Regions from separate parts of the Glutamicibacter sp. St.4D3 genome, predicted to be linked through region 1. Evidence: predicted binding sites of a transcription regulator. Region 1 holds the regulator's gene; the other holds the start of a gene.

Region 1 (4,569 bases):
ATCGCCGGCTGGGTGATGTCAAACTCCCAGTGGCGCACGCCGTAGGAGTGCACGAAGTAGAACCGCTCCTGTTCGATCCCCTCGAACAATCGGCTGCCCTCGGAAACCTGGACGGTGTTCCAGCCCATGTGTGGGATCACTTCGGCTTCCAGGCGCTCCACGACGCCGGGCCATTCGCCCAGTCCCTGGCTGCGCACCCCGTGTTCCACGCCCTCATCGAAGAAGACCTGGTGGCCAACGCAGATGCCCAGCACCGGTCGGCCGCCGGCAACCCGGCGTCCGATCCAGCGCGGCGCGTCAATGGCCTTGAGCTGTTGCATCACCGAGGCGTAGGCCCCCACCCCGGGGACCACCAGGCCATCGGCTTCCAGGATCGCGGTGGAGTTGGCGGTCAACTCCACGTTGGCTCCGGCCGCCTCCAGGGCGCGTACCGCAGAGCGGACATTGCCGGACCCGTAGTCCAGGACGACTACGTTTTTACTTCCCACCTACAGCGCACCCTTCGTGGACGGGATTTGGTCCCCCATGCGGGGGTCGGTTTCCACCGCTTCGCGCAGCGCCCGTGCCAGGGCCTTGAACTGCGCTTCAACGATGTGGTGTGGGTCGCGCCCGGAGAGTACCTCGATGTGGGCGCAGATCTGGGCGTGGAAGGTCAGCGACTCGAAGACGTGGCGCGTCATCGACCCGGTGAAGTGCCCTCCGATCAGGTGGTATTCCTGGCCGGCCGGCTCCCCGCCGTGCACCAGGTAGGGCCGCCCGGAGATGTCCACGACGGCGCGGGCCAGGGCCTCGTCCAACGGCGCGTAGGCGGTGCCGAACCGGCGGATGCCGGCCTTGTTGCCCAGGGCGGTGCGCAGCACCTCGCCAATGGTGATGGCGGTGTCCTCCACGGTGTGGTGCACGTCGATGTGGGTGTCGCCGGTGGCGCGCACGGTCAGGTCGATCAGCGAGTGCTTGGACAGTGCGGTGAGCATGTGGTCGAAGAACGGCACGGAGGTGCTGATCTCGGACTTGCCGGTGCCGTCCAGGTCAAGTTCGACGAACACGGACGATTCGCTGGTCACGCGTTCCATGCGGGCTTTGCGGCCGCCCAGGGATTCGGCAGACATCTTCTTCCTTCGCTAGCTTCTGGCAGTTTGCTGGTGCGCCGGTTCGAGCAGCTCGCTGAGCCGGTCGAGGAAGGCGGTGGTTTCCGCCTCGGTGCCGGCGGTGACGCGCAGGGTGCCAGGGATCCCGTTGTTACGCACAATGATCCCTGCCTCGAGCAGGCCCTGCCAAATCGCTTCCGGATCCTGCAGCCCGCCGAAGAACACGAAGTTCGAATCGCTGACCGAGGGCTGCAGGCCCAGTTCGGTCAACCGGGTGACGATCCGGTCACGCTGGGTCTTGATCTGTTCGACCTCGGCCAGCAGCGCGTCCACGTTTTTCAGTGCCGCGATCGCGGTGGCCTGGGTGACCGCCGAGAGGTGGTAGGGCAGACGCACCAACCGGATGGCGTCACTGACTTCAGGGGCCGCGGCCAGATAGCCAAGGCGTGCCCCGGCCAGCGCAAACGCCTTGGACATGGTCCGGGTGACGATCAGGCGCTGGCGGCCGGGCAGCAGGCCCAGCGCGGACTTGGTTCCGGCCAACGCGAACTCGGCGTAGGCCTCATCGACGATCACGATCGCGTTGTTCTCGCTGGCCGCCTCGTAGACGGCTTGGATGACATCCAGCCCCAGGGCGGTACCCGTGGGGTTGTTGGGTGAGCAGAGGATCACGATGTTCGGGCGGTGTTCGCGCACCTGGCTGGCCGCCGATTCGGCGCTGAGCGTGAAGTCCGCGGCACGGGTTCCGGCGATGAAGGCGGTGTCGGTGCCGCTGGCCAGCAGCGGGTACATGGAGTACGTGGGTACGAAGCTCATGACGCTGCGTCCCGGTCCACCGAAGGCCTGGAGGATTTGCTGCAGGATTTCGTTCGAGCCGTTCGCCGCCCAGATGTTCTCGGCACGCAGTTCATGCCCCAGGTAGTCGGCGAGCAGTTCACGCAGTTCGGTGAATTCGCGGTCCGGGTAGCGGTTGAGGGTGGTGGCGGCCTTGGCCACTTCTTGTGCAATTGCCTCGACCACGGCCGGCGGCAGTGGATGGGTGTTTTCGTTGACGTTCAACTGGATGGGCACGTCGATTTGCGGCGCGCCGTAGGGAGAGAGCCCGCGGAGATTCTCACGCAAGGGCAGTTGACTTAACAGTTCACTGCGGTCTTTCACACGGTAATTCTAAGCTGGGGCGGCCGCTGGCAGTGAATCAGTGACGCTCCAGGCGGTAACAATGAACCGCGGGCTACTGCTGGTCCAGGACCGGAATCTGCAGGGTTTGTCCGGCCTGCAGCACGCCGCCATGCAGCGAGTTCATTTCGCCGATGTAGCGAATGGCATCTTCCTGGTTGTAGCCTTGCGCGTATTCGCTGGCCAAGTCCCACAGGGTGTCCCCGGGAATGACGGTCACCTCCACCGTTTCAACGCCTGCTGGCTCCTGGTCGGAGGCCATTACGGAGTTGGAGAACGTGGTCAGCAGGAAAGTTGCCGCCAGGGCCAGCAGGAAGACCGGAACCCCGATCAACACAACCCAGCCGCGTCGGGTCAGGCGGATTCGCATGCGTGTGGTGCTTTGATCTTTATCCAGTGCCGTAGTGGCCATGGCCGATCTCCTCTCAGGACGAGCGTGATGCGAGTTTCTAATGTTCGAACATCTCATTCGAAGATATGTTCGGATCTAGTACATCTTTTCTAACAGAGCTCGGCGACACTTGTCTAGATAGTTCGAACAAATCTTTGAAAGAGGCTTCGAAATCCACTAGGATTTCGAAGTAAATCGAGCATGAGGACATCACAACAGTCAGCACCGACAGTTTGACCGCTCGGCCATGACTCGCAATCGTTAGGGAAGGCAGAAATTACATGTCAGCATCACAACGCACTCCGCGTGCCAATGCTCGGTCGCTGACCATCCGCCAGAAGAAGATCCTGGAAACCATCCAGCGGGCCATCGGGAACAACGGCTACCCGCCCTCGATGCGTGAGATTGGCGACTCGGTCGGGTTGGCCAGCCTCTCCTCGGTAACCCACCAGTTGGGTCAGCTGGAGAAGCTCGGCTATATCCGGCGGGACCCGCGCCGCCCCCGCGCCATGGAAATTCTGCTTCCGCTGCAGCTGAACGACGAGTCTGAATCCGCTTCCAAGGAACCGGCCGCCCAGCCGGAGCCGGCCGATGAGACCAAGGTCATTGAGCTGAGCACCTCGGCGGACACCACGATGGTGCCACTGGTTGGACGTATTGCCGCCGGTGGTCCGATCCTAGCTGAGCAGAGCGTCGAGGATGTCTTCTCCCTGCCGCGTCAGCTCGTGGGCCACGGTGAGCTGTTCATGTTGCGGGTTTCGGGCGACTCCATGGTGGATGCCGCCATTTGCGACGGCGACTGGGTGGTGGTGCGCCGTCAGCAGACCGCCGACAACGGCGACATTGTTGCCGCCCTGCTGGATGAGGAAGCCACCGTCAAGACCTTCCGCCAGCGTGATGGCCACACCTGGCTGCTTCCGCAGAACTCGCGCTACGAACCGATCCTGGGCGACAGCGCCACCATCATGGGCCGCGTTGTTTCGGTGATGCGTTCGCTCTAGCCTTCCTGCCACCTTCGGCACAGTCCCGGTGTTTCGCGTTACCAAACGCGGCACACCGGGATTTTGTTTTGGCTCTGCTCGACGCTCCCACCCAAGCCGGGAATCAATTCATCCGGAAAACGTCCGCTAGGGGACGAGGCAGGTGAAGGCCGGCAGTGGCAGGCGCAGTTGTTCAAGGACCACCTTTTCGTGGGGCACCACGGGGATTGGCAGGTCATCGAGCCCGAACCAGCGAAGATCCACGGCCTTGTCCGGCTCCTGGATCTCGGGTGTGCCCTGCCAGGTGCGGCATTCGAAAAAGAAGTCGACGCGGCCGGGCTGATCCTTGACCGCAGCCGGGCGCTGCAGCACCGTCAGGGGGTGAAGATGTTCTTGGCAGACCAGTACACCCAGCTCCTCGCCAGCTTCTCGAATGGCTGCCGCTACTGCGTTTTCCCCATTCTCCAGATGCCCGGCGGCGGCAGCGCCCCAGTACCCGTCCAGGAAACCAGTGCCTCGCCGCTGTTGCAGCAGCACGGCGTCGGCTTGGCGAAAGATCACGTAACTCACTGCGATGAGTCCGCTGCGTGCCGGAGGCAAGTCCTGCGGTGGAAGGCTCATGAGGTCCTTCGTTTCAGGTCGGTGCTCTGCGTGACGACCGCTGCGGCCGAGAGGATGCTCCAGCGCTGCACGGCTTCCGAGAGCTGAGCCGTCTGCTTGTCCAGGACGGTGGCGGCGGTATCGGAAACGAGCCGCGCGGCGGTTTGCCGCGCCTGCTGCGGCAGTCGGTGATCCGTAGCGGCCAGCGCCAGGTAGCGGCAGAGGATTCCGGTGAATAGGCTCCCATCCCCGCCCTGTTCCAGGCGCAGCCCCTGCTGTGGAACGGTGAGCCCACGGTCCACCGCGTCGATGAGGTCGGCGGCCTGGCGCAGGT
Region 2 (4,569 bases), 750 kb from region 1:
TGTTGCCCCAGGACCTAGTGGCCGCGGGCGATCCACTCATCCAGGTTCGGGGCCTCGGCCGCGATGCTGGTGCTCGGCCCGTGCCCGGTGTAGACCACGGTCTTCTCCGGCAGGTTCAGCAGGCGTTCGCGGATCGATTCGATGATCGTCTCGAAGCTGGAGTAGCTGCGCCCGGTGGCGCCAGGGCCCCCGCTGAACAGGGTGTCACCACTGAACACCACATCCAGCTCCGGCACGTGGAAGCACGTGGAGCCCGGCGAGTGCCCGGGGGTGTGCATCGCATGCAGGGTGACCCCGGCGATGGAGAACTGGTCCCCGTCCTTGATCTCCGCGTCGGGCTTGCGCTCCGGGTAGACCGCGTCCCAGAGCATCGAGTCCTCCGGGTTCAGGTACAGCGGGGCACCGACCTTGTCGGCGAACTCCCCGGCGGCGCGGATGTGGTCATCGTGGCCGTGGGTGAGCAGCACCGCCTTGACCTTGCGCTCGCCCAGGGCGGTGAGGATCTTCTCCGGCTCGTGGGCCGGGTCGATGACCAGCACCTCCTTGGCGTCGCCGATGATCCAGACGTTGTTGTCCACATCCCAGGTCCCGCCATCGAGGCTGAAGGTCCCCGAGGTGATCACGTTTTCAATCTGTGCGTTCATTAGAGTTCCACCACCGATCGCAGCACGGTTCCTTCGTGCATCTTGTCAAAGGCCGCCTCAATCTCGTCCAGCTTGATGCGTTCGGAGACAAAGGTGTCCAAGTCCAGGCGGCCGAGCTTGTACTGGTCCACCAGCATCGGGAAGTCCCGGCTGGGCAGGCAGTCCCCGTACCAGGAGCTCTTCAGCGCCCCGCCGCGGCCGAACACGTCCAGCAGCGGCAGCTCCAGGGTCATCTCCGGGGTCGGCACGCCCACCAGCACCACGCGTCCGGCCAGGTCGCGGGCGTAGAAGGCCTGCTTGTAGGTTTCGGGCCGGCCCACCGCGTCGATGACCACATCGGCGCCGAAGCTCCCGGTCAGTTCCTGGATCGCCTGCACGGCGTCCTGCTTGCTGGAGTCCACGGTGTGGGTGGCACCCAGCTTCTGAGCGGTCTTGAGCTTGTCCGGGTTGACGTCCACCGCGATGATGGTGGTCGCCCCGGCCAGCTGGGCGCCGGCGATGGCCGCGGCTCCCACCCCGCCGCAGCCGATCACGGCCACGGACTCACCGCGCTTGACCTCACCGGTGTTGATGGCCGCGCCAATGCCTGCCATGACCCCGCAGCCGAGCAGGCCCACCGCGGCGGCGTCGGCATCCTCGTCGACCTTGGTGCACTGCCCGGCAGCCACCAGGGTCTTCTCGGCGAACGAGCCGATGCCCAGCGCGGCGCTCAGCTCGGTGCCGTCCTCCAGGGTCATCTTCTGGGTGGCGTTGTGGGTGTTGAAGCAGTATTGCGGTTCGCCCTTTTCGCAGGCGCGGCACTGGCCGCACACCGCGCGCCAGTTCAGGATGACCCGGTCGCCAACCTTGACGTTGGTAACGTTCTGCCCGATCTGGGAAACCACCGCAGTGGATTCGTGGCCCAGCAGGTACGGGTAATCGTCGCCAATCCCGCCCAACTTGTAGTGCAGGTCGGTGTGGCACACCCCGGTGGTCAGAACGTCGACGACGACTTCACCGGGCCCCGGATCCGGGACGATGATGTCCACGACCTCGACAGGGGCATCCTTGACGCGGGAAATAACGGCTTTAACCTTATGAGGCATGTGTTTTGGTCCCCTTAGATTGAAAAGTTGCAGGTCTTCTCGATGCTATCGGTCGCGCGCCCGGGTTTCTAGGATGTGTCCATTGCGCCCAGGTTTGCCGCGTCCCGGCGTGGAGTGCCGCGAGAGCTGCGGTGTGCTTGTCCGTTCAGGGCGTAAGAGTGTTACGACCGCGCGCAGGGTTAGGGCAATTGCTCGATCCAGCCGCGGATCCTTTGCAGTTCGCCCTGCTCCAGCAACAGCACAACCTGCATCCCGCTGCCGGTGGGCTGAAGCAGCGCCGCCTGGCCCTCGCCCAGGCCCGCTAGAGCAGCGGCGGCCGGGGAACCATTGCCCGCCGCCTTGGTGGTCGCCAGATAGAGCTCCGCCGGGCTGTTGTTCCAGGATTCGAGGATGGCGCTGCGTTCGGTGAAGAAGCTGCGCGCCTCATCCAAGTGGAACCAGCCGGTGAGACTCTGGGTGCTCAGCTCCATGACGGTGATGGGGGTGCGTTTCCTCACCCCGCCCAGCTGCCCGGTGGCGCGCAGCGTGTAGCCGTCGCCGTGCAGGGGTTCACCCTGGGCCAGTTGCTGCTGCTGTTGCTCCTCAGCCGCGGTGCGGCTCTTGCGTCCAAATAATCCCATGGGGGCCTTTCGAATGTTCTGCTCCAGGCGGCGAGCCCGCCGCGGTCTCAGCATGACTCTACAGTTCCTGTTTGCGGACCAGCCTCGGCGGCCGACCCAAACTGTCCGGGGCGCTGACTACTGTCGCTACTGATCGAACACGTGTTCGAATACAATTGATGGAGCAGCAGTTAGGAGTCAACCGTGGGCGTGTTCACCGAGGCGATCGAGGTTGCGTGCACTCCGGCCGGGGTGCCGTTGCGGGTGCGCTGGAAGGGGCATGAGTATCGCCTGGTGGCCGAACCGCATCGCTGGTTCGAGCGCCGCAAGTGGTGGGACGAGGGTATGCGGGTTCCGCGCGGCACCGGCGCCGGGGTGGTTGACTACGAGATTTGGCGGCTGCAGATCGCCCTGGGCTCCTCCCGCAGCCAGGGGCGGACCATCGATGTCAGCTTTGACCCGCAATCGGCGCGCTGGCGATTGATCCGGGTGCACCAGGAGCTGCCGCTGAGCGCGTAGCGCTTAGGGGTGGTGGCGCCTTCGGAGGGGCGGCTGAGTAGGGCGTGTGCCAACTGTTCGAAACTTTGTTCTAATAGGGGTCTGGAAAGTTTCGAAGGAATGCCCGCCCATGAGTTTCACCCACCTGAACGTCGTCTCGGCCTACAGCGCCCACTACGGGGTCGACACCCCGGCGCTGCTGGCCGCCCAGGCCAAGACCGATGGTGCCTGGGCATTGGGGTTGTGCGACCGGGACGGGCTCTATGGCGCGGTGAAGCACGTGGGCGCCTGCCTGGAGCACGGGCTGAGGCCGATCCTGGGGGTCAACCTGGCGGTTCTTGATCGGCAGGGACGCGCCGGTGGACGCATCCTGCTGCTGGCGCGGGGCAACAGCCGGGGCGCCGGGTACGCGGCCCTGTGCCGGGCGGTCAGCGCCGCGCACACCCACCGCAAGAGCGTGGGACTGAACCGCACCCAGCTGCGCGAGCACCTGGCCGGCGGCAACCTGATGGTGCTGCTGGGCGCGGAATCCGAGGTGGGCAAGGCCATCGAGGCCCGCAACTACACCGCCGCCCGCCAGCTGCTGGCCCAGTGGCGGAAACTGGCCGGCAGGCTGCTGCGCGTGGAGGTCACCACCCACCTCTCGGCCGAGGGGCAGCGCTACTGCCTGGGCCATGCCAGCAAGCTGGTGCGCCTGGCCGGGGAGCTGGGCATCACCCCGGTGCTGAGCAATGCCGTGCGCTATGCCGGCCCGGACGGGGCGGTCACCGCCGACATCCTGGATTCGGCCCGGGTGCTGCACAGCCTGGATGCGCTTGAGGAGCTGCAGCCCACCGGGCAGGGCTGGCTGAAAACCCCGCAGGAGATGCACCGCCTGGCCGGGGACATCGCCCGGGCCACCGAGCGCGGCTGGGCTTCCCGGCTGCTGCACGCCACCGAGCAGGTGGCCGCCTGGGCCGCCCTGGATCCCGGCCAGGACCTGGGATGGAAGCGGCCGGTGATCCCCGAGCACCGGATCATCGGGATCACCGGGGACGCCCAGCACCAGCTGCGCCAGCGGGTGCACGCCGCGGTGCCCCGGATGCTGCCGCACACCGATCAAGGGGTCATCGAGTCCCGGCTGGAATTGGAGCTGGGGGTGATCTCCCGGCTGGGGTTCGCCGGCTACTTCCTGACCGTCGCCGAGACCGTGCGGCTGATCACCGACATGGGGGTGCGGGTCTCGGCCCGCGGCTCCGGGGCCTCCTCGCTGGTGAACTTCCTGCTGGGCATCAGCCACGTCAACCCGCTGCAGCACGACCTGGTCTTTGAGCGCTTCCTCTCCGATACCCGCACCACCCTGCCCGATATCGACATCGACGTGGAATCCGCGCGCCGCCACGAGATCTACCACAAGATCTTTGACACCTTCGGCGCCGAACGGGTGAGCCTGATGAGCATGCAAAACGCCTACCGCGCCCGCGGTGCGGTGCGTGATGCCGGGGCGGCGCTGGGCATCGAGCAGGAGCAGGTCGATGAGATCGCCAAGCAGCTGTGGCGCTTTTCCGCCTCCTCCTTCCGCGAGGCGCTGGCCGAGAAACCCGAACTGGCGGCCCTGGCCGGGCGAATCAGCGGCAACCGGCAGCTGGACCAGCTGGTGGACGTCACCGAACGGCTGGACAGGCTGCCGCGGCACATTTCCATGCACCCGTGCGGGGTGATCCTCTCCGATGCCACGCTGCTGGAACGCACCGCCGTGCAGCC

The links. The regulator LexA, encoded in region 1, represses DNA repair genes until DNA is damaged. The targets are predictions, from matches to a motif close to TCGAACANNTGTTCGA.
Region 2: a site for LexA is predicted at 2,905-2,920, ahead of AC6I21_RS08100 (DNA polymerase III subunit alpha). Genes of this name have one in related genera too.

Annotation. Positions count from the first base shown of each region.
Region 1 is NZ_AP039380.1:1,021,096-1,025,664, reverse strand. It holds gene hisH (imidazole glycerol phosphate synthase subunit HisH) at 1-488, opposite strand, end outside; gene hisB (imidazoleglycerol-phosphate dehydratase HisB) at 489-1,109, opposite strand; gene AC6I21_RS04715 (histidinol-phosphate transaminase) at 1,122-2,246, opposite strand; gene AC6I21_RS04710 (LysM peptidoglycan-binding domain-containing protein) at 2,320-2,676, opposite strand; gene lexA (transcriptional repressor LexA) at 2,937-3,656, shown strand; gene AC6I21_RS04700 (NUDIX domain-containing protein) at 3,783-4,256, opposite strand; gene AC6I21_RS04695 (glycoside hydrolase family 76 protein) at 4,253-4,569, opposite strand, start outside.
Region 2 is NZ_AP039380.1:1,767,039-1,771,607, reverse strand. It holds gene AC6I21_RS08120 (MBL fold metallo-hydrolase) at 15-644, opposite strand; gene AC6I21_RS08115 (S-(hydroxymethyl)mycothiol dehydrogenase) at 644-1,729, opposite strand; gene AC6I21_RS08110 (hypothetical protein) at 1,909-2,349, opposite strand; gene AC6I21_RS08105 (hypothetical protein) at 2,533-2,847, shown strand; gene AC6I21_RS08100 (DNA polymerase III subunit alpha) at 2,957-4,569, shown strand, end outside.